One region of the Photobacterium sp. BZF1 genome, then DNA from elsewhere that is predicted to be linked to it. Evidence: riboswitches for the same ligand, from Rfam matches in the RefSeq annotation. Region 1 holds a riboswitch; each other region holds the start of a gene.
The links. A riboswitch is a leader RNA that binds a small molecule or an ion and turns the genes downstream of it on or off. The one in region 1 is predicted to bind thiamine pyrophosphate.
Positions count from the first base shown of each region.

Region 2: it holds a riboswitch for thiamine pyrophosphate, as region 1 does, so the genes downstream of both, thiC (phosphomethylpyrimidine synthase ThiC) here and thiB (thiamine ABC transporter substrate binding subunit) in region 1, are expected to answer to the same signal.
Region 3: it holds a riboswitch for thiamine pyrophosphate, as region 1 does, so the genes downstream of both, thiD (bifunctional hydroxymethylpyrimidine kinase/phosphomethylpyrimidine kinase) here and thiB (thiamine ABC transporter substrate binding subunit) in region 1, are expected to answer to the same signal.

Region 1 covers NZ_JACSOF010000013.1:55,599-61,472, forward strand. The annotation lists gene thiP (thiamine/thiamine pyrophosphate ABC transporter permease ThiP) at 1-1,513, opposite strand, end outside; gene thiB (thiamine ABC transporter substrate binding subunit) at 1,551-2,531, opposite strand; TPP riboswitch at 2,641-2,769, opposite strand; gene BIZ37_RS04545 (DUF547 domain-containing protein) at 2,861-3,643, opposite strand; gene leuD (3-isopropylmalate dehydratase small subunit) at 3,798-4,400, opposite strand; gene leuC (3-isopropylmalate dehydratase large subunit) at 4,417-5,850, opposite strand; gene leuB (3-isopropylmalate dehydrogenase) at 5,874-5,874, opposite strand, start outside.
Region 2 covers NZ_JACSOF010000003.1:82,219-88,092, reverse strand. The annotation lists gene BIZ37_RS01445 (voltage-gated chloride channel family protein) at 32-1,399, shown strand; TPP riboswitch at 1,510-1,607, shown strand; gene thiC (phosphomethylpyrimidine synthase ThiC) at 1,723-3,645, shown strand; gene thiE (thiamine phosphate synthase) at 3,645-4,874, shown strand; gene BIZ37_RS01430 (molybdopterin-synthase adenylyltransferase MoeB) at 4,885-5,646, shown strand; gene thiS (sulfur carrier protein ThiS) at 5,654-5,872, shown strand; gene BIZ37_RS01420 (thiazole synthase) at 5,873-5,874, shown strand, end outside.
Region 3 covers NZ_JACSOF010000075.1:14,435-20,308, forward strand. The annotation lists gene BIZ37_RS17085 (serine protease) at 1-720, opposite strand, end outside; gene BIZ37_RS17090 (hypothetical protein) at 925-1,413, opposite strand; gene BIZ37_RS17095 (PhnA domain-containing protein) at 1,668-2,240, shown strand; TPP riboswitch at 2,437-2,533, shown strand; gene thiD (bifunctional hydroxymethylpyrimidine kinase/phosphomethylpyrimidine kinase) at 2,595-3,422, shown strand; gene BIZ37_RS17105 (ABC transporter ATP-binding protein) at 3,443-4,231, shown strand; gene BIZ37_RS17110 (ABC transporter permease) at 4,218-5,060, shown strand; gene BIZ37_RS17115 (ABC transporter substrate-binding protein) at 5,113-5,874, shown strand, end outside.

The DNA of each region.
Region 1 (5,874 bases):
GAGTGAGCAGGATCAGGGCTGCTACTGCAGCAGCGTCCATTTGGTAGCTGCCGAGCAGTTGGAACAGGTAGAGCGGCAGGGTTTGGAAGTCTTGGCTACCAAACAGTGCGATAGCCCCCAAATCGCCGAGTGACAGTACAAAGCCGATGGCCAAGGATTGGGCAAAGGGCTTTTTCAAGGCTCGCCACTCTACCAGCATAAGCCGTGATAGCCCGGTCATGCCGAGGCTCTGGCACAAGGGCTCGTATTGCTGGGCAACATGGAGCATTGGCTGGCTCAGGGTCTTGAGTACATACGGCAGGGCCATCAGGGCATTGACCGCAACCACCACCCAGAAAGCGGCGGCAAAGGCGTCGGTAAACTGGCGCAGTAATAAGAAGATACCGGTACTTAGGACTAACCCCGGGGTGACCAGGATAATAGTGCCAATCAGGTCCAGCCCATCGGCCTGCCAACGGCGATGTTGGAGGCGCCATTGCCGACTGGTGAGCAGTATCGCCACGCCGCCAGCTAAGGCCAGCACACAAGCAATACTTGCGATTTGCAGTGAATTGAACACGGCCTGCCAGAGGCCGGGGTTGCCCAGTGATGCAAGGGTTTGGCTATTGAAGCCCGCAAGGCAGACCGCAAGCAGGGGGGGAAGCACCAATAACAGGGCAAGGCCTATCCATACCCAGTCCCAGCAACGGCTGGCGAATGAATCGAACTGGCTCTGGCGCAGGTTGGCGACAGATTGGCTCGAGGTGGCCAGGGGTTTGGCAAAACGTTGGCTCAGCAAGACAAGGCTACAGCACAGCAGCATCTGCCATAGGGCAAGGATAGCACCACCTGCAAGATCAAAGTCGTAACGCAGCGCTTGGTAGATGGCCAGCTCAATGGTTGTCGCTTTGGGGCCGCCACCCAGTGCCATGATGACGGCAAAACTGGTAAAGCACAGCATAAAGACGAGCCCTACGACGTGGGGGAGCTGCTGGCGTATCCTCGGCCAGGCGACAAAACGAAAGGTGTGCCAGCTCGACATGCCAAGGTGGGTAGCCAGTTGGTGCTGCTCAAAAGGGATCCCCTCAAGGCTTTGGACAAACAGTCGCGCTGCCAATGGAAGGTTGAGGAAGACATGGGCCAACAAGATCCCCTGTAGGCCATAGAGGGAAAAACTGCCCTGCCACCCTAGCTTCGCCAGAAAGCTGCTCAGTACACCGTTGTTACCGTAGATAGCCAATAGGCCGAATACCGCGACCAGAACCGGTAATACCAAGGTCATGGCAAAGATCCGCATCAGCAAGGCTTTCCCCGGAAACTGCCGTCGCGACAGTGCGTAGGCGACGGGAATGGCCGGTAAGGTACTCAGCAGAGTCGAGAGCAAGGCCTGGATAAAGGAAAAACCAGTAATATGGCGCAGGTAGGGGTCGCTCCACAGCGAAGCGATATCGAGCGTACTGGCTTCATTGACCAATGCGGCAAGGGCGCTGATCACCAGGCACAGAATAAGCCCGGCGGTAATGAGGCCGGGCATCAGTTGGGTGTTGCGTGTGTTCAAAAGTGAGTGCCTACTACTTGGTCAATGCCTGTTGCCACTCACGTACCCAGCTACGGCGTTGCTTGGCAACATCCTCGGCCGAAAATTCAAGGGATTTACCCGGTAGGGTCAGTAACTTGAACTCGGCTGGCTGGGCGACATCCGTTACTGGATACATCCAGTTACCGGTTGGGATCACTGACTGAAATTCGGGCGTTAGGATAAAGGCAAGGAACTTGTCAGCCAGTGCTTGGTTCGGGCTGTTTTTCAGTTTTGCCGCTACTTCGACCTGCATGTAGTGGCCTTCGCTAAAATCGGCGGCTTTGTATTTGTCATCCTGCTCGGCGATCAGGTGATAGGCGGGTGAGGTGGTGTATGAAAGTACCATATCTGACTCGCCTTTGAGGAACATGCTGTAGGCCTCAGACCAACCTTTGGTGACGGTAACCGTCTTGTCAGCCAGTTGCTGCCAGGCTTGTGCTGCCTTGTCACCGTACACTGACTTCATCCACAGCATCAAGCCTTGGCCCGGCGTAGAGGTGCGTGGGTCTTGGTAGATGATAGAGAGATCATCACGGTTGACCAACTCATCCAAGCTTTTCGGCGGATTCTCAAGCTTGGTGCTGTCATAGACAAAGGCAAAATAGCCGTAGTCGTAAGGCACGAAAGTGGCATCGCTCCAGCCGTTTGGCAAGGTGAGTTCGCTGGTGTCCACCTGGTGCTCGGATAGCAAGCCAGTTTTCTTAGCTTCGTCGAGCAAGTTGTTATCAAGTCCGAGTAACACATCGGCTTTGGTATTCTTGCCCTCAAGACGGATGCGGTTGAGGATGGATACACCGTCATCCAACGCCACGAACTCCAAATCACACTCACACTGCGCTTCAAACGCTTTCTCGATGGCCGGCCCCGGCCCCCAGTCAGAGGCGAATGAGCTGTAGGTGTAAACCGTTAAGGTGTTGTCCGCAGCCAGTGTCGGCATGGCGGCCAAAGTAACAAGTGGGAGTAATTTTTTCACTATGCGCTCCTGATGCTCTTGCGTCCGGCAAGAGGAAAAATAATCGTACGAGCGGCACAGGGTTGAGCAGAAGGCAGGCATCATGCCGGCTTTGCGAGATAAGAAGGCTTACCGTGGCGAACTCAATTCCTACGCCAGTACTAACTGGATCAGGTTCTGTGGGTCTTGCCGCAGCAATCTCAGCAGCTTGTAACAAGGCCTAATTTGGCCAAAGACAAGCGCTCCCCAATGAGAACGCTTGTTATTGTAATGTGACGGGGTACAGGTTGCCAGCAGGAAGGCACTATTATGCTAACTGCCCCCTGGATGAAGCCATAATACCGGTCTGGCTATTTGGCTTCATTGAGCGACCAGTTGTAATCATAGCTGACATTGCCAAGTGTAATTGATGCTCCTTGGCGGTATTGGTTGATGTGTTTTTGCAGTTGTGACTGGTTGCCGAAGTCGCTGCCATACCATTCATAAATCGACGAGAGCTGGGTTTTGCTGCCTTGGGGGTTAACGCCTTTGCGGCTATTGATAAATCGAGTGGCTGATTTTTCCAGCAAGCGTTCGGTGTTGCTGGCAGTGAAGGCCTCGGGCTGGAGGTCCGGGCAACCCAGGCTGGCACAGTTGACGACATAGTGAATGCGCGGATCGCGCCAAATCGGGCGCAAAATCCGGTGCTCGATATCATTGAGAGATAGCGATTTTCCGTTAATGGTAAGTACTTGCTCATCCCAGGGGCCAAAGCTGAAGATACCACCGAGTTTGGTAATCGAAGATACCGGATATTCATCGAGGATCAATTTGACTGTTTGGGCATTGTAGAGGTTAACCCAATAAGCAAACTGTTCGTTGCGGCCTAGTTGGTGCGGATTGATCCTGGTAAGGTCGCGCAGGTAACGGTCCAGTTCATACTTGTCGCTGTCCGATACCCGGTTATAGCGGAACAAGGTTTGTTGGGGCTGGACCACCAGGTATTTATCGAGCAGGCGTTGCCAACGGCTGTGATCAACCTTTTGTGAATTGGAAGTGGCATATTGCTGCCAGTAAGGCCACAGGTCTGCTTTGGGGGCAGCAAAAGTGCTGGCCGATAACATGAGAAACAGCAGGCTGACAAAAAAGCGCATAGAACATCCTTAATCTTGGTCCCAAGAGATGACAGGGTTTAGCTTAGACGACCTGCTGTTAGCCCGGTTTATTGCAAAAAAGACAAAAAAATGCCCCAGCCATAGTGGGCTGGGGCGTTATTTTTACCGGTTTCTAGCGAAGACGGTTCTAACGTTAGGCCAAGAACGCCGGGATCTTGCTTTCGTATTCGGCAATCTTGTCTTCGTGCTGCAAGGTCAGACCGATGTTGTCCAAGCCGTTCAGCAGGCAGTGGCGGCGGAACTCGTCAATCTCGAAGCTGTAATGCTTGCCGTTGGCCGTTACCAGCATGGCTTCCAAATCAACGGTGATCTCAGCGCCTTCGCTGGCTTCGACGTACTGGAAGATCTCATCGACTTCCTGCTCGGTCAGGCGAACCGGCACCATCTGGTTGTTGATCGAGTTGCCGTAGAAAATATCGGCAAAGCTCGGTGCAATCATCACCTGGATACCGTAATCGGCCAGGGCCCAAGGGGCGTGTTCACGGGATGAGCCACAGCCGAAGTTTTCACGGGCCAGCAAGATGCTGGCACCCTGATAGCGCGGCGCATTCATCACAAACTCTGGATTTGGCTGCTCGCCGGCATCATCGAGGAAGCGCCAGTCATGGAATAGGTGCTTGCCGAAACCGGTGCGGGTCACTTTCTGCAGAAACTGCTTGGGGATAATAGCATCGGTATCTACGTTGGCGGCATCCAAAGGAACGACCAAACCGGTGTGTTGTTTAAATCCTGTCATTGTCTCGTTCCTTCTCTTAAGCCGTCACTGCAACGTTGTCTAGTTCGCGGATATCAACAAAGTGGCCTGCACACGCAGCCGCCGCTGCCATCGCTGGGCTCACCAGGTGAGTACGACCGTCACGGCCCTGACGACCTTCGAAGTTACGGTTACTGGTTGATGCGCAGCGCTCACCTGGGCCCAAGCGGTCATTGTTCATGGCTAGGCACATTGAACAACCCGGTAGGCGCCATTCAAATCCGGCATCGATGAAGATTTTGTCCAGCCCTTCTTTCTCAGCCTGGGCTTTAACTTGCTCCGAACCCGGTACAACCAATGCTTGGACGTTGGCAGCAACCTTGCGGCCTTTGGCAATGGCTGCTGCAGCACGCATGTCTTCGATGCGCGAGTTGGTGCAAGAGCCGATAAACACTTTGTCGATGTTGAAATCTGAAAGTTTTTTACCCGCTTCCAAGCCCATGTAAGCCAATGCTTTTTCTGCAGACGCTTGCTCGACCGGATCGGCAAAGTCAGTTGGTGCAGGGATAGGTTGGTCCACGGCAATTACTTGGCCAGGGTTAGTGCCCCAGGTTACCTGCGGCTTGATGTCTTTGGCTTCTAGGGTAACTACGGTATCGAACTTGGCATCGTCGTCAGTTTTCAGTGTCTTCCAGTATTCGATAGCCGCTTCTAAATCACCGCCTGCTGGCGAAAATTTACGATCCTTGATGTAGTCGAAAGTGGTTTGGTCCGGGGCGATAAGGCCGGCTTTGGCACCCAGCTCGATAGCCATGTTACAGACCGTCATGCGTCCTTCCATGGTCAGGTCGGTGATCGCTTCACCGCAGAACTCCACCACGTGGCCGGTACCACCGGCTGCAGTGGTCTTGCCGATGATCGCCAGCACGATGTCTTTGGCGGTGATGCCTTCAGCGACCTTGCCTTTAACTTCAATTTTCATTGTTTTGGCACGGGCTTGCTTCAGGGTCTGGGTCGCCAATACATGTTCGACTTCCGAAGTACCGATACCGAAGGCCAGTGAGCCGAATGCACCGTGGGTTGCCGTGTGCGAGTCACCACAGACAATTGTCATGCCCGGTAGGGTAATGCCCAGCTCTGGGCCCATGACATGGACGATGCCTTGGTATTTGTGGTTCAGGTCGTAAAGGGTGACACCGAACTCTTCACAGTTCTTGGCAAGGGTTTCCATCTGGATACGGGCCATCTCGCCAGAGGCTTTTATGTCCTTGGTCTGGGTCGAGACGTTGTGATCCATGGTCGCGAATGTTTTGCCGACCTGGCGTACCTTGCGGCCTTTTTCACGCAGGCCATCAAAGGCCTGCGGTGACGTCACTTCGTGTACCAAGTGACGGTCGATATATAGGATCGGGTTTTCGCCTTCGGCGGCAACCGCAACGTGGGCATCGTAGATTTTTTCGTATAGCGTCTGAGGCGCTTTAGTTGTAGACATTGCTCGTTTGCTCCTTGCTGCGAT
Region 2 (5,874 bases), on a different contig from region 1:
GAGAGTAATTCGAGATAAAGATAGAAATGGTATGGCGCACCCATTAAGTTCAAATCCTAAAATATTCGTCCAGATCCTCCGTTGGACGCTCCTCATTATTCCCGTTGCCGTTATCGTCGGCACGCTCAATGCTTTTTTCCTCTGGATCCTTGGTGAAGCGACTGCGACCCGGATTGATAATCCCTGGCTGCTCTACCTGCTTCCGCTGGCCGGTATTGTCATTGTTTATTGCTACCGTAATTTGGGCAAAAATTCCGAGGGCGGCAACAACCTCATCATGGATGAGATCCATGAACCCGGAGCCGGTATTCCTGCCCGTATGGCGCCTTTGGTACTGATCACTACTGTGATCACCCACCTGTTCGGTGGCTCGGCAGGCCGGGAAGGGACAGCGGTGCAAATTGGTGGTGCCTCGACCCATTGGTTGGCGCGTAAATTCCATCTTAATGAATCGGATACCCGGCTGATGTTGATTGCCGGAGTGGCGGCTGGCTTTGGTGCGGTTTTCGGTACCCCGCTGACCGGGGCAATCTTTGCCCTGGAGGTTCTAGCGATTGGCCGCCTTCGCTATGATGCGATTATTCCTGCCTTGTTTGCTGCCATCCTGGCAGATGTCGTCTGCTCGGCCTGGGGTGTGCATCATACCCATTACCGGATAGATTTCCTCGAAACCATCACCCTGTTTGAGCATGCCGTCAAAGTCGACCTGTGGATGATCGCCAAGATTGTGGTTGCCGCCGTGGCCTTTGGTCTTGCGGGGTATCTGTTCGGTGAGCTGACCCATGCCTTTAAAGATATATTCAAAGCAACGTTGAAAAACCCATACCTGATAGTGGTGGTTGGTGGCCTGATTGTCATTGGCGCAGTGCAGCTCATTGGGAACTACGATTATATCGGCTTGGGGGTTTATTCGAGCCGCGAGGGTGGGGTGAGTATTTTGACGGCCTTCCAGGAAGGAGGAGCCGAATGGTATAGCTGGCTGCTCAAGCTACTACTGACAGCCATTACCTTAGCAGCCGGATACAAAGGGGGGGAAGTGACTCCTTTGTTCTTCGTCGGGGCGACACTGGGCAATACTATGGCATGGGTATTGGGGGCACCGGTTGACTTGTTTGCCGCCTTGGGCTTTTTAGCTGTATTTGCAGCAGCAACCAATACTCCGCTGGCCTGTACCATTATGGGCGTCGAGCTGTTTGGTGCCGAGCATATGCTGTATTTTGCGATCGCTTGTTATACCGCTTACTACTTCAGCGGCCATACCGGGATTTACTCGTCGCAACGCGTTGCGGTGCCAAAGCTATTTGATATGGAGGGTGCACCTAAAATCACCCACAAGCTTGGCGAGTTGAGGGAGACCCATTCTTCGCTACTCAAGTCACTTGTGAAGCGTTTCAAATAAATTTGTCGCGCCCAGTGGTGTTATGCAAAAGTAGCAATGTTTTTGCCAAATAAGTATTAAAACTGTGGGTTCCGTCTTGCCGAGGCGGAACCCCTTTCATATACTGCTAGTTCAACTTGTCGGAGTGCCATTTGGCTGAGACCGCATTGCGGGATCCGTAGAACCTGATCAGGCTAATACCTGCGAAGGGAACAAGAGAGACTCTTCTGTATCGCTGTATTCACAGTGGCAGTATCAGATGAAACTATACACCCTACGTATAGCCTCTTGTTTACGCACCCATCCGCCAAGCAACTTCCCTGTTATGGAAAAAGGAAATTGCTATGTCGAATCGCAAACAAGCGAGACTGGAAGCGAAACAATTTATCGATTCACTAACTACCCAGGCTTACCCGAATTCCCGGAAAGTCTATGTCACCGGTAGCCGCGAAGACATCCGTGTGCCCATGCGCGAGATAACCCTTGCTGATAGCCTAGTGGGTGGCACCAAGGAATCCCCTGTTTTTGAGCCCAATGAGCCGGTACGGGTCTACGACACCTCCGGTTTCTATACTGATCCCGAGCAGCCAGCCGATATCTATGCTGGCTTGCCAAAGCTCCGTGAGAGTTGGATTGAGGAGCGGGGGGATACTGAACAGCTTATTGAGCTGAGTTCGCAATATTCCAAACAGCGTTTAGCTGATGACACCTTAGATGAGCTGAGGTTTGAACAGCAAGCCCGAATCCGACGGGCCAAGCCAGGCAAGAATGTCACTCAGCTACACTATGCCCGCCAGGGGATCATCACGCCCGAGATGGAATTTATTGCCATCCGCGAAAACATGGGCCGGGCGAAATACCGTGATGAGGTGCTAAACCAGCAACATCCGGGTATGTCGTTTGGCGCCAACCTACCGCAAGAAATTACCCCAGAGTTTGTCCGCCGCGAAGTCGCCGAAGGCCGGGCCATTATCCCATCCAATATCAACCACCCCGAAACCGAGCCGATGATTATCGGCCGTAATTTCCTGGTCAAGGTTAACGCCAATATCGGTAATTCGTCAGTCAGCTCCTCGATTGAAGAGGAAGTGGAGAAGCTGGTCTGGTCGACCCGTTGGGGCGGCGATACCGTTATGGATCTCTCAACCGGACGGAACATTCACGAAACCCGCGAATGGATCATCCGTAATAGCCCTGTACCGATCGGCACAGTGCCGATGTATCAGGCATTGGAGAAGGTCAACGGTATTGCCGAGAACCTGAATTGGGAAGTGTTCCGGGACACTTTGCTCGAGCAGGCTGAGCAGGGGGTGGATTACTTTACTATTCATGCCGGCGTCCTGTTGCGTTATGTCCCTATGACCGCCAAAAGGGTTACTGGCATTGTCTCTCGTGGTGGTTCGATCATGGCCAAATGGTGCTTGGCCCACCACCAAGAAAGCTTCCTGTATGAGCATTTCCGGGAGATTTGTGAAATCTGTGCCCAGTATGACATTGCGCTGTCTCTGGGGGACGGGCTGCGTCCTGGCTCGGTGGCTGATGCCAACGACGAGGCGCAGTTCAGTGAGCTAAGGACGTTGGGCGAACTGACTAAAGTTGCCTGGGAATATGATGTTCAGGTGATGATTGAAGGGCCGGGTCATGTGCCGATGCACATGATTAAGGAAAACATGGAAGAGCAGCTCAAGCACTGTCATGAAGCGCCGTTTTATACCTTGGGGCCCCTAACGACAGACATTGCGCCGGGTTATGACCACATTACCTCTGGTATTGGTGCTGCCATGATCGGTTGGTATGGCTGTGCCATGCTGTGTTACGTCACACCGAAAGAACACTTGGGCCTGCCTAACAAAGAAGATGTAAAGGTGGGGCTGATCACGTACAAGCTGTGTGCCCATGCGGCAGACTTAGCTAAAGGCCATCCCGGTGCTCAAGTGCGCGACAACGCTTTGTCGAAGGCACGCTTTGAGTTCCGCTGGGAAGATCAATTTAACCTGGCTTTGGATCCTGAAACGGCTCGAGCCTACCATGATGAAACCCTCCCTCAGGAATCCGGCAAGATCGCTCATTTCTGTTCGATGTGCGGACCGAAATTCTGCTCGATGAAAATCTCGCAAGAGGTCCGCGAATATGCCAGCGGTTTGGAGCAAGATGGTGAATTGGCCGTACAAATGTTGGATGACCCCCTTGAAGGCATGCAGCAAAAAGCCGATGAGTTCCGGGCTAAGGGGAGTGAGTTATATCACCCAATCAAAGAGGAAAGTTAATGAACGCGTTGTGTTTACCCGATCACTTAGCGCCATTACTGATGCATATCGAGCCGCTGTTGGCAGCGGCCGATAAATACCAGCTTGGTGAAGCGGTAAGTATGGAGTGGAGTGGATCGGAGGTGGTAGACATTCATCTTGAAGGGACAACCTTCAAGGTGGCGTTTAATCCGTCCGAAAGCGTGGCACAGGGACTGGAGGTGCGCGATCAGTGGATTGCCCCTTATCCGACTCTGGCCGAAATGCAGCAGCAGGTAGCGGCTAACCCGGCGTTGGTGGTCTGCGGCCTGCCGACCGAACGTGGCTGTGTCGATATTTGGCACCACCTTGGTGAAGCCCGGGCAGTGTATTGCCATCATGCTGGGGCCAGTGAGCCGCAGCGTGCAATGTTGCTGGCGGCACTGGCTCTGGATTACCCGTTGGAAGATGCGGTCACGCTATCACGTGCCCATGCCCGTGGTTATCTGGAGAGTCATGCTGACGGCTATGGTGAAACCGGCTGGCCGATGACCCGCTCACTGTTCCCGCGGCCACTGACGGCGAACCATCCGGAGTGTGATGAGCTTGGGTGGGTGAGCAAGGAAGTGGCTGTCGCGCCGTTTGCCACGGTAGACCGCGAAAAACTGGCGCTGTACCCGGTTGTTGATACGGCTGACTGGGTGAAGCGCTTGCTGGAGCTTGGGGTAAAGACAACGCAATTGCGGATCAAAGATCCGTCCGAGCCTACCTTGCCAGGCCAAATCACGAGTATTGTCGAGGCTGGCAAACAGTATGGTGGCCAGGTCTTCGTCAATGATTACTGGCAGCTGGCGATTGAAAACCATGCCTATGGTGTCCATCTCGGGCAGGAAGATCTGGAGACCGCTGATCTGGCTGCTATCCAGCAGGCTGGGCTACGTCTTGGGCTTTCAACCCATGGCTATTACGAAATTCTTCGTGCCGCAGAGTTTGCCCCGAGCTATATCGCCTTGGGCCATATCTTCCCGACGACGACTAAGGATATGCCATCCAAGCCGCAGGGACTCAGCCGGTTGGCACTGTACCAGCAGCTGATTGGTGATGCGTTCCCGACAGTGGCGATTGGTGGTATCGACTTATCCCGTGCCGAGCGGGTGTGGCGTACCGGTGTCAGTAGTGTCGCGGTTGTCCGTGCTGTTACCCAAGCCGAGGATCCGGCCCAGGCCGTTGCTGCATTTGAAGATATCTTAGTGCGTAACCCGACAGAATAGGATGGCAACCATGCTCAGTGATCAGGAGTTTCTTCGCTATAACCGCCAGATCATGCTGCCGCAGATAGGCGAGTCTGGCCAACAGTCATTGTCTGGTGCCCAAGTGTTGCTCGTCGGGGCTGGCGGATTGGGATCGGCGGCGGCCTTATACCTTGCGGGTGCCGGTATAGGCAATTTGGTCATTGCTGATGATGACACCGTGGATAGCTCCAACCTCCAGCGCCAGGTGGTCTATCGCGATAGCGATCAGGGTAAAGCCAAGGCGCAGATGGCCGCGGAGCAGCTGCAGGCGTTAAACCCGCATATCCGTATCCGGGCGGTAAAAGCTCGGCTGGCCGATCAGCGGCTGGCGATGGAGGTCTCGTTAGCTGATGTGGTACTGGATTGCTCCGACAACTTGGCAACCCGATATGCCGTCAACCTTGCCTGTTTCAAAGCCAATAAACCTTTGATCTCGGGCGCAGCAATACGCTGGCAAGGCCAGTTGATGGCGTTTGATTTCCGGCAGGGCAAAGGCCCTTGTTACCACTGCTTGTTCCCGCGTCAGGCTGGGACCCTTGATGAGCCGCAGAACTGCAGCAATTCCGGGATCGCCGGGCCGGTGGTTGGCACTGTCGGTAACCTGCAGGCACTGGAAACTATTAAATTACTGACCGGATCTGGTGAGGTGGGCTTTGGCACATTACGCCAGTTTGATGGTCTGACGATGGGCTGGCAAGCCTTTCAACTACCAACTGATAAATCGTGCCCAGTTTGCGGGACGGGAGAATAGAACCATTATGACGACAGCGACTCTGATCCAGATACGGGTCAATGACAAACCGGTAGAGGTGCCTGAGGGCCAGTCACTGAGTGCGTTGCTGACACAGCTTGAGATGCCGCTGCAGGCCACGGCCGTAGCCCTGAATGAAGATATTGTTGCCCGCAGCGAGTGGGAAACAACTGTATTGAATACCGGCGATCGCATCGCCCTGTTCCAAGCGATTGCAGGAGGATAAAT
Region 3 (5,874 bases), on a different contig from region 1:
TATGATAAAGTGTTCATCATTGCCCCTTTCCAGTAAATTGAAGCAATCTGATATCGGCAAATAAGAGAGCTCAGTATACATAAGGTTTGTTGATATACCGGTGCCATCACTATTTGTCGCACCCCAACCAGAGACCATTGTATTAACTGGGCGTTTGTTTTCGTTCCATTCATCAGCCAAGGTCGCCTCAAGCCGTTGTGCTACCTTCTGATCAGCTAATTTAATTGGACTTACCCTAGGAAACGGAAACAAACGATTGACACGAAGCAGTGCAATATCATTGTCTAATGCTAACTTAACCACTTCCTCCGTCTGGTTTTGATTTTCATCGACCGTAATTTTAATTTCAGCGTTCGGAGAGTATTCAGGGTGTACGACAACATGGGTGACCTGATATAGATCGGCAGTGTCAACGACCTCACTAGACAATTTTCCGACCATCACAGCAAGGTTATTGGGCGGCAACGTAAATTCATCGCCAGCGATACCCTGCACAACGCAATGGGCGGCAGTTAATACCCATTGCTCATTAACAATACTTCCTCCACAAAAATGTGAAGTATTGTCCGTCGTATTTCTTAATGAGGCCATCCAAGTTATTTCATCACCATGCCTGACAGGATTGCCGCCGACAATATAGCTCTCAATTTCAGCAGCATAACCAATACACGGAATATTAATCAAAATACCTAAAAGGCCGAATATCCCTTTCCTTTTCATTACTTCTTACCGCTTAATAACCCAAAAGTAGTGGCTTAAATTAGCAAGAAACCCCTAGTCAAAAACCAGTCAGAAATAGAAGTTGCGAGGCATTTAATAAAATTTTTTTTGAGGAATGTAATAGTGATAGTGTTTCTTTTGACTAAAAGAAATTAGCAGGCCTATGTATGCTACATTAAGGCCTGCCTTTCAACATACTATCAACTACAACCCAATACTTGAGCAACTTACACGCTCAATATCAAAGTCAGAAAAGGTATCACCTAGCAGATCAGCCGCTAATTTCGGGTAGAAACCATTATCATAGGCGCGTTTCACTTCATCAATGTCGATGGTATAAAGTTTGATACCTAATTTAGTGACCTCATCGGGTACACAAGCTGTGTCACTTCCAGCTCCAAAACAAACATCGCCACTGGTATCAATAATACCGCAATCTGTACCCTCTATATCTATACCAAGAGATCCTAACCGGCTATCTAGCGTTTGTTCAGAGCCTGCTGGGAATTCATCGGGCAAAGTGATTGGATATTGGTTTTCTAGGCTATCAATGCTGGTGTATCCTTGTGCTCCTCCAACTTCAGCTCCGGTAACGGCGAACACTTCTGCATTGCCTGATACTGTGTTAACAACATCCTCATCATCACAACCAATAAGTGCTAAAGCTAAAAGTAAAAAAAGTGCCTTTTTCATACATTTTCCTATTTCTTTTTCTGTAACTACTTGGGTAGGCTATTTGATCTTAGTCTCAACACAACAATATCTCCTACATTTTTGTTGCATTATTTTTACTTAGACGTTCAATTAGTTTGTTTTTTGCCCGTAAGTTAATGAGACTAATGTGATCTTGATCTTCATTCCTTTTCTTCTCAAAATTAAATGGCATAATAAACAGAACAGTTACCTGTATGGTAACTAAGACCATTACACTTCCTTGGAATATTCCTATGAGCATTGAATCAATCGTTAAAGAGCGCGCTGGCGCTAAATGTGAACTATGTGGATCAGAAGACAGTCTGAGCGTTTACGAAGTTCCTGCGTCTCCTGACCAAACAGCTGGTAGCTGTGTGATGGTGTGTGGAACTTGCCGTACAGAAATCGAAGACGCTGAAACGCTGGATCAAAACCACTGGCGTTGTTTGAACGACAGCATGTGGAGCCAAGAGCCTGCTGTCCAGGTAATGGCTTACCGCCTTCTTAAGCGCCTGTCTTCTGAAACATGGGCTCAAGACCTGCTTGATATGATGTACTTGGAAGAAGACATGATTGAATGGGCTGAGAAAGGTATCGCCCTTGCTGAGCTTGACTCAATCAAGACCGTGGATGTAAACGGTACGGCTCTTGAAGCAGGTGACAACGTCACCATCATCAAAGATCTGCCAGTGAAAGGCTCGAACCTTGTAATCAAACAAGGTACTGCTGTTCGTGGTATTCGCCTGACTGATAACCCATTACACATCTCGGGTAAAGCAGCAGGTACTAACATGGTAATCATTGCGGCATACTGCAAAAAGATGTAATTACCAAGGCAGCCACGCTGTGGCTGCCTCTTTATTCCCCTTCTGTATTATTCTTCATCCATCACCTCATTTTATTCCTAACATGTTTGCCCTATCGTAAAAAACATGTTTAGATTAGTCACATCTTCAGGCATTTAAGCCAGAAAACAGTTTTTTTCAGGTCAATCTTCAACATTGGCCCGTAAGTACCAATTTTATCCGTTAGTCGGGGAGCCGAGCGCTGAGACCACGTAGTGGGACCCGTTGAACCTGATCCATTTAATAATGGCGTAGGGAACTAGCTGTAATGCCCTTTCTCGTACCCCACTGCGGTTCGATGGTATTAGCTACCTTACGTCTTAGATAGAGGTAACTATGCCAATTTCATCAAAGACCCCGATTACCCTAACCATCGCTGGCTCTGACAGTGGTGGCGGCGCAGGCATTCAAGCCGACATCAAAGCCATTTCCGCAACCGGCGGTTACGCATGCTCTGTGATCACAGCACTCACTGCCCAGAACACCCAAGGCGTAACAGGCATCCTTGGCATTGACCCTGCTTTTGTCGAGCAACAACTTGATGCTGTATTTACCGACCTTGATGTAAAAGCCGTTAAGATTGGCATGCTGAGTGACGCTAATATCATTCGCATGGTCGCTAAAAAATTACGCCAGTATCAGCCTAAATTCTTGGTTATCGACCCAGTTATGGTTGCAACAAGTGGTGATTTACTGCTTGAGCAAGATGCGATCTCAACGCTGAAGGCCGAGCTACTACCGCTCGCCGACGTGATCACCCCAAACCTCCCAGAGGCAGCTGCATTGATTGGCTCAGACTTACCTGAAACTGAGCAAGAAATGACAGCAATGATCGCTGCATTGCGCGGCATTGGTTCACGTTCAATTCTATTGAAAGGTGGCCACCTAGAAAAAGACGAGTTCAGTACCGACCTATTGATTCTTGAAGATGATGTTGTCCGTATGAGCACTCCGCGAATTGCGACCCGCAATACCCACGGTACTGGCTGTACGCTATCGGCAGCAACTGCCTCATTCCTTGCTCAAGAATACCCACTGCAAGACGCTGTAAAACATGCCAAAGCCTACATCACCAAAGCCATCGAACATGCAGATGAACTTGAAATCGGTTCTGGCCACGGGCCTGTGAATCATTTCTTTGCAGGCCACTTCAAACCAGAATAAGCATGGAAGCGATAAACAAGATGAATAGCAATCTTGCATCAGACACATCTGGCGATTCTTATGTTGCTAAAGGGATGGCAGTCAAAATCGAGGATCTAATGCTTCGATATAACGACGCCAGCACCCCATTATTTAGCCAGTTAAACGTTGAGTTGCCAGCCGGTCAATGGACTTGCCTTCTGGGGAAGAGCGGTTGCGGCAAAACAACACTGCTCCGCCACCTTGCTGGCCTGTTGGAGGACAACGTTGCATGGAATGGCACTATCTCCACAAGCAACAAGTTACCATTAAACGGCAACATCGCTTACATGGCCCAGCAGGATTTACTGCTGCCTTGGCTCAATGTCATGGAAAATGCTTGCTTAAGTGCGCGTTTTGGTAAAGCTCAGAAAGCAGACAAGAAACGCGCTCTGGCATTGCTCGAAGCTGTTGGTCTAGCTGATAAGTCGGATGTAATGCCTAGCCAACTCTCTGGCGGGATGCGCCAGCGTGTGGCTTTGGCTCGTACTCTGATGCAAGACAAACCACTTGTTTTAATGGATGAGCCTTTTTCGGCCCTCGACGCTGTCACACGGCATAAGCTCCAGTCTCTTTCGGCAAAATTACTCGAAGGGAAAACCGTATTGTTGATCACCCATGATCCGCAAGAAGCACTTCGGCTTGGCCACCAGATATATATGATGGCAGGTACCCCAGCTTCCATAAGAGCGTTACCAGTACCCTCTAGTCCACCACCAAGGCAATTTGATGGTGAGCTCGCCACCCACCAGCAAGGGATCATCAATGAGCTGGAGAATGATTATGTCTGATCAATCAGTATCTCCGAAGCTACAGAATCCTTTGTTGGAACAGCAAGAGGCTAACCAGCATACCAATAAGGTCAATAAGTCACAGTTGTCGCAACATATTTCCCGCTTTGTCATTAGCGTGGCAATCATTATGGGTTTATGGCAGGCCAGTGTCGTTATCTTTGACCTACCACCTTTCATATTGCCAGGACCTGTCGCTGTCCTCTCCAAGCTAGTTGAAAGGGCAGATGTACTGTGGCACCACACTGTGGTAACCGGTACTGAAGTCCTGTTTGGTTTACTGCTTGGCTTGGCTATGGGGCTGTTCTTTGCCCTACAAATGCTGGTATTTGAGCCTCTTCGTCGTTGGCTACTGCCAATACTGATCACTAGCCAAGCAATACCGGTATTTGCTATCGCGCCCATTCTGATGCTGTGGCTCGGCTATGGCATGGCGTCAAAAATTGTCATGGCAGCACTGATCATTTTCTTCCCTGTCACGACATGCTGTTATGACGGCCTTCGCCATACACCAAAAGGCTACCTTGATCTGGCCACGACGATGGGAGCTACCCGTTGGCAGCAACTTTGGCAGATCCGCTTACCCGCCGCCCTACCCGCTTTGGCATCAGGTATTCGCGTTGCGGTTGTCGTCGCGCCAATTGGTGCCGTGATTGGTGAATGGGTGGGTTCAAGTGAAGGCCTCGGGTACTTAATGCTGCAAGCCAATGCGCGCATGTTTGTCGATGAGATGTTCGCCGCTTTGTTTATCTTGGCGTTTTTCTCTATCAGCCTGTACTTCATTACCGATCTTATATTAAAAAAAGCCATTCCATGGCAAAGCCAATAACTCGGTTACATAACACGGAATGCTTTACTTCGCTCAACAACAAGGAAATAGAATGATATCCACTTTTTTTAAAGCAGGTAAACCGCAACTGTTTGCCGCAGCTGCATTAATGCTGGCTTCTTTTAGTGCGTCCGCAGAAGAGAAAGTCACACTCATGCTGGACTGGTTCGTTAACCCAAACCACGGCCCAATTATCCTAGCAAAAGAAAAAGGCTGGTTTGCAGAACAAGGTTTAGATGTTCAAATCCAAGAGCCTGCCGACCCGAGTGTGCCTGACAAATTAGTCGCAGCAGGTCGTATTGACCTTGCTGTTTCGTACCAGAGCACGCTGATTTCAAGCACAGCGGCAAAGCTTCCTCTGGTACGCTCTGCGACGCTCATTTCTGGCCCGTTGAACTCGCTGATTGTATTAGACAAATCAGGCATCAAGTCATTGGCTGATCTAAAAGGCAAAAACATTGGCGTTGCTATCGGCGGTAATGAAGATGCGACTATCGGCACCATGCTTCGCTCAGAAGGTGTGGATATGGATAGCGTAAAAATCATCAATGTTGGCTGGGCACTCTCTTCTTCGCTCGCTTCTGGCAAGGTCGACGCCATTTGGGGTGGCTTGCGTAACTTCGAACTTAACCAACTTGCTATCGAGGGCTATGACGCAACCGCTTTCTACCCAGAAGAACACGGTGTACCACCTTACGACGAGCTGATTTTCGTTGCTAACAAAAACAAATACGATCCAGAAACGATCAACAAGTTTAATACTGCTATCGAGAAAGCAACGGTTTACCTCATTAACCACCCAGAGCAGGCATGG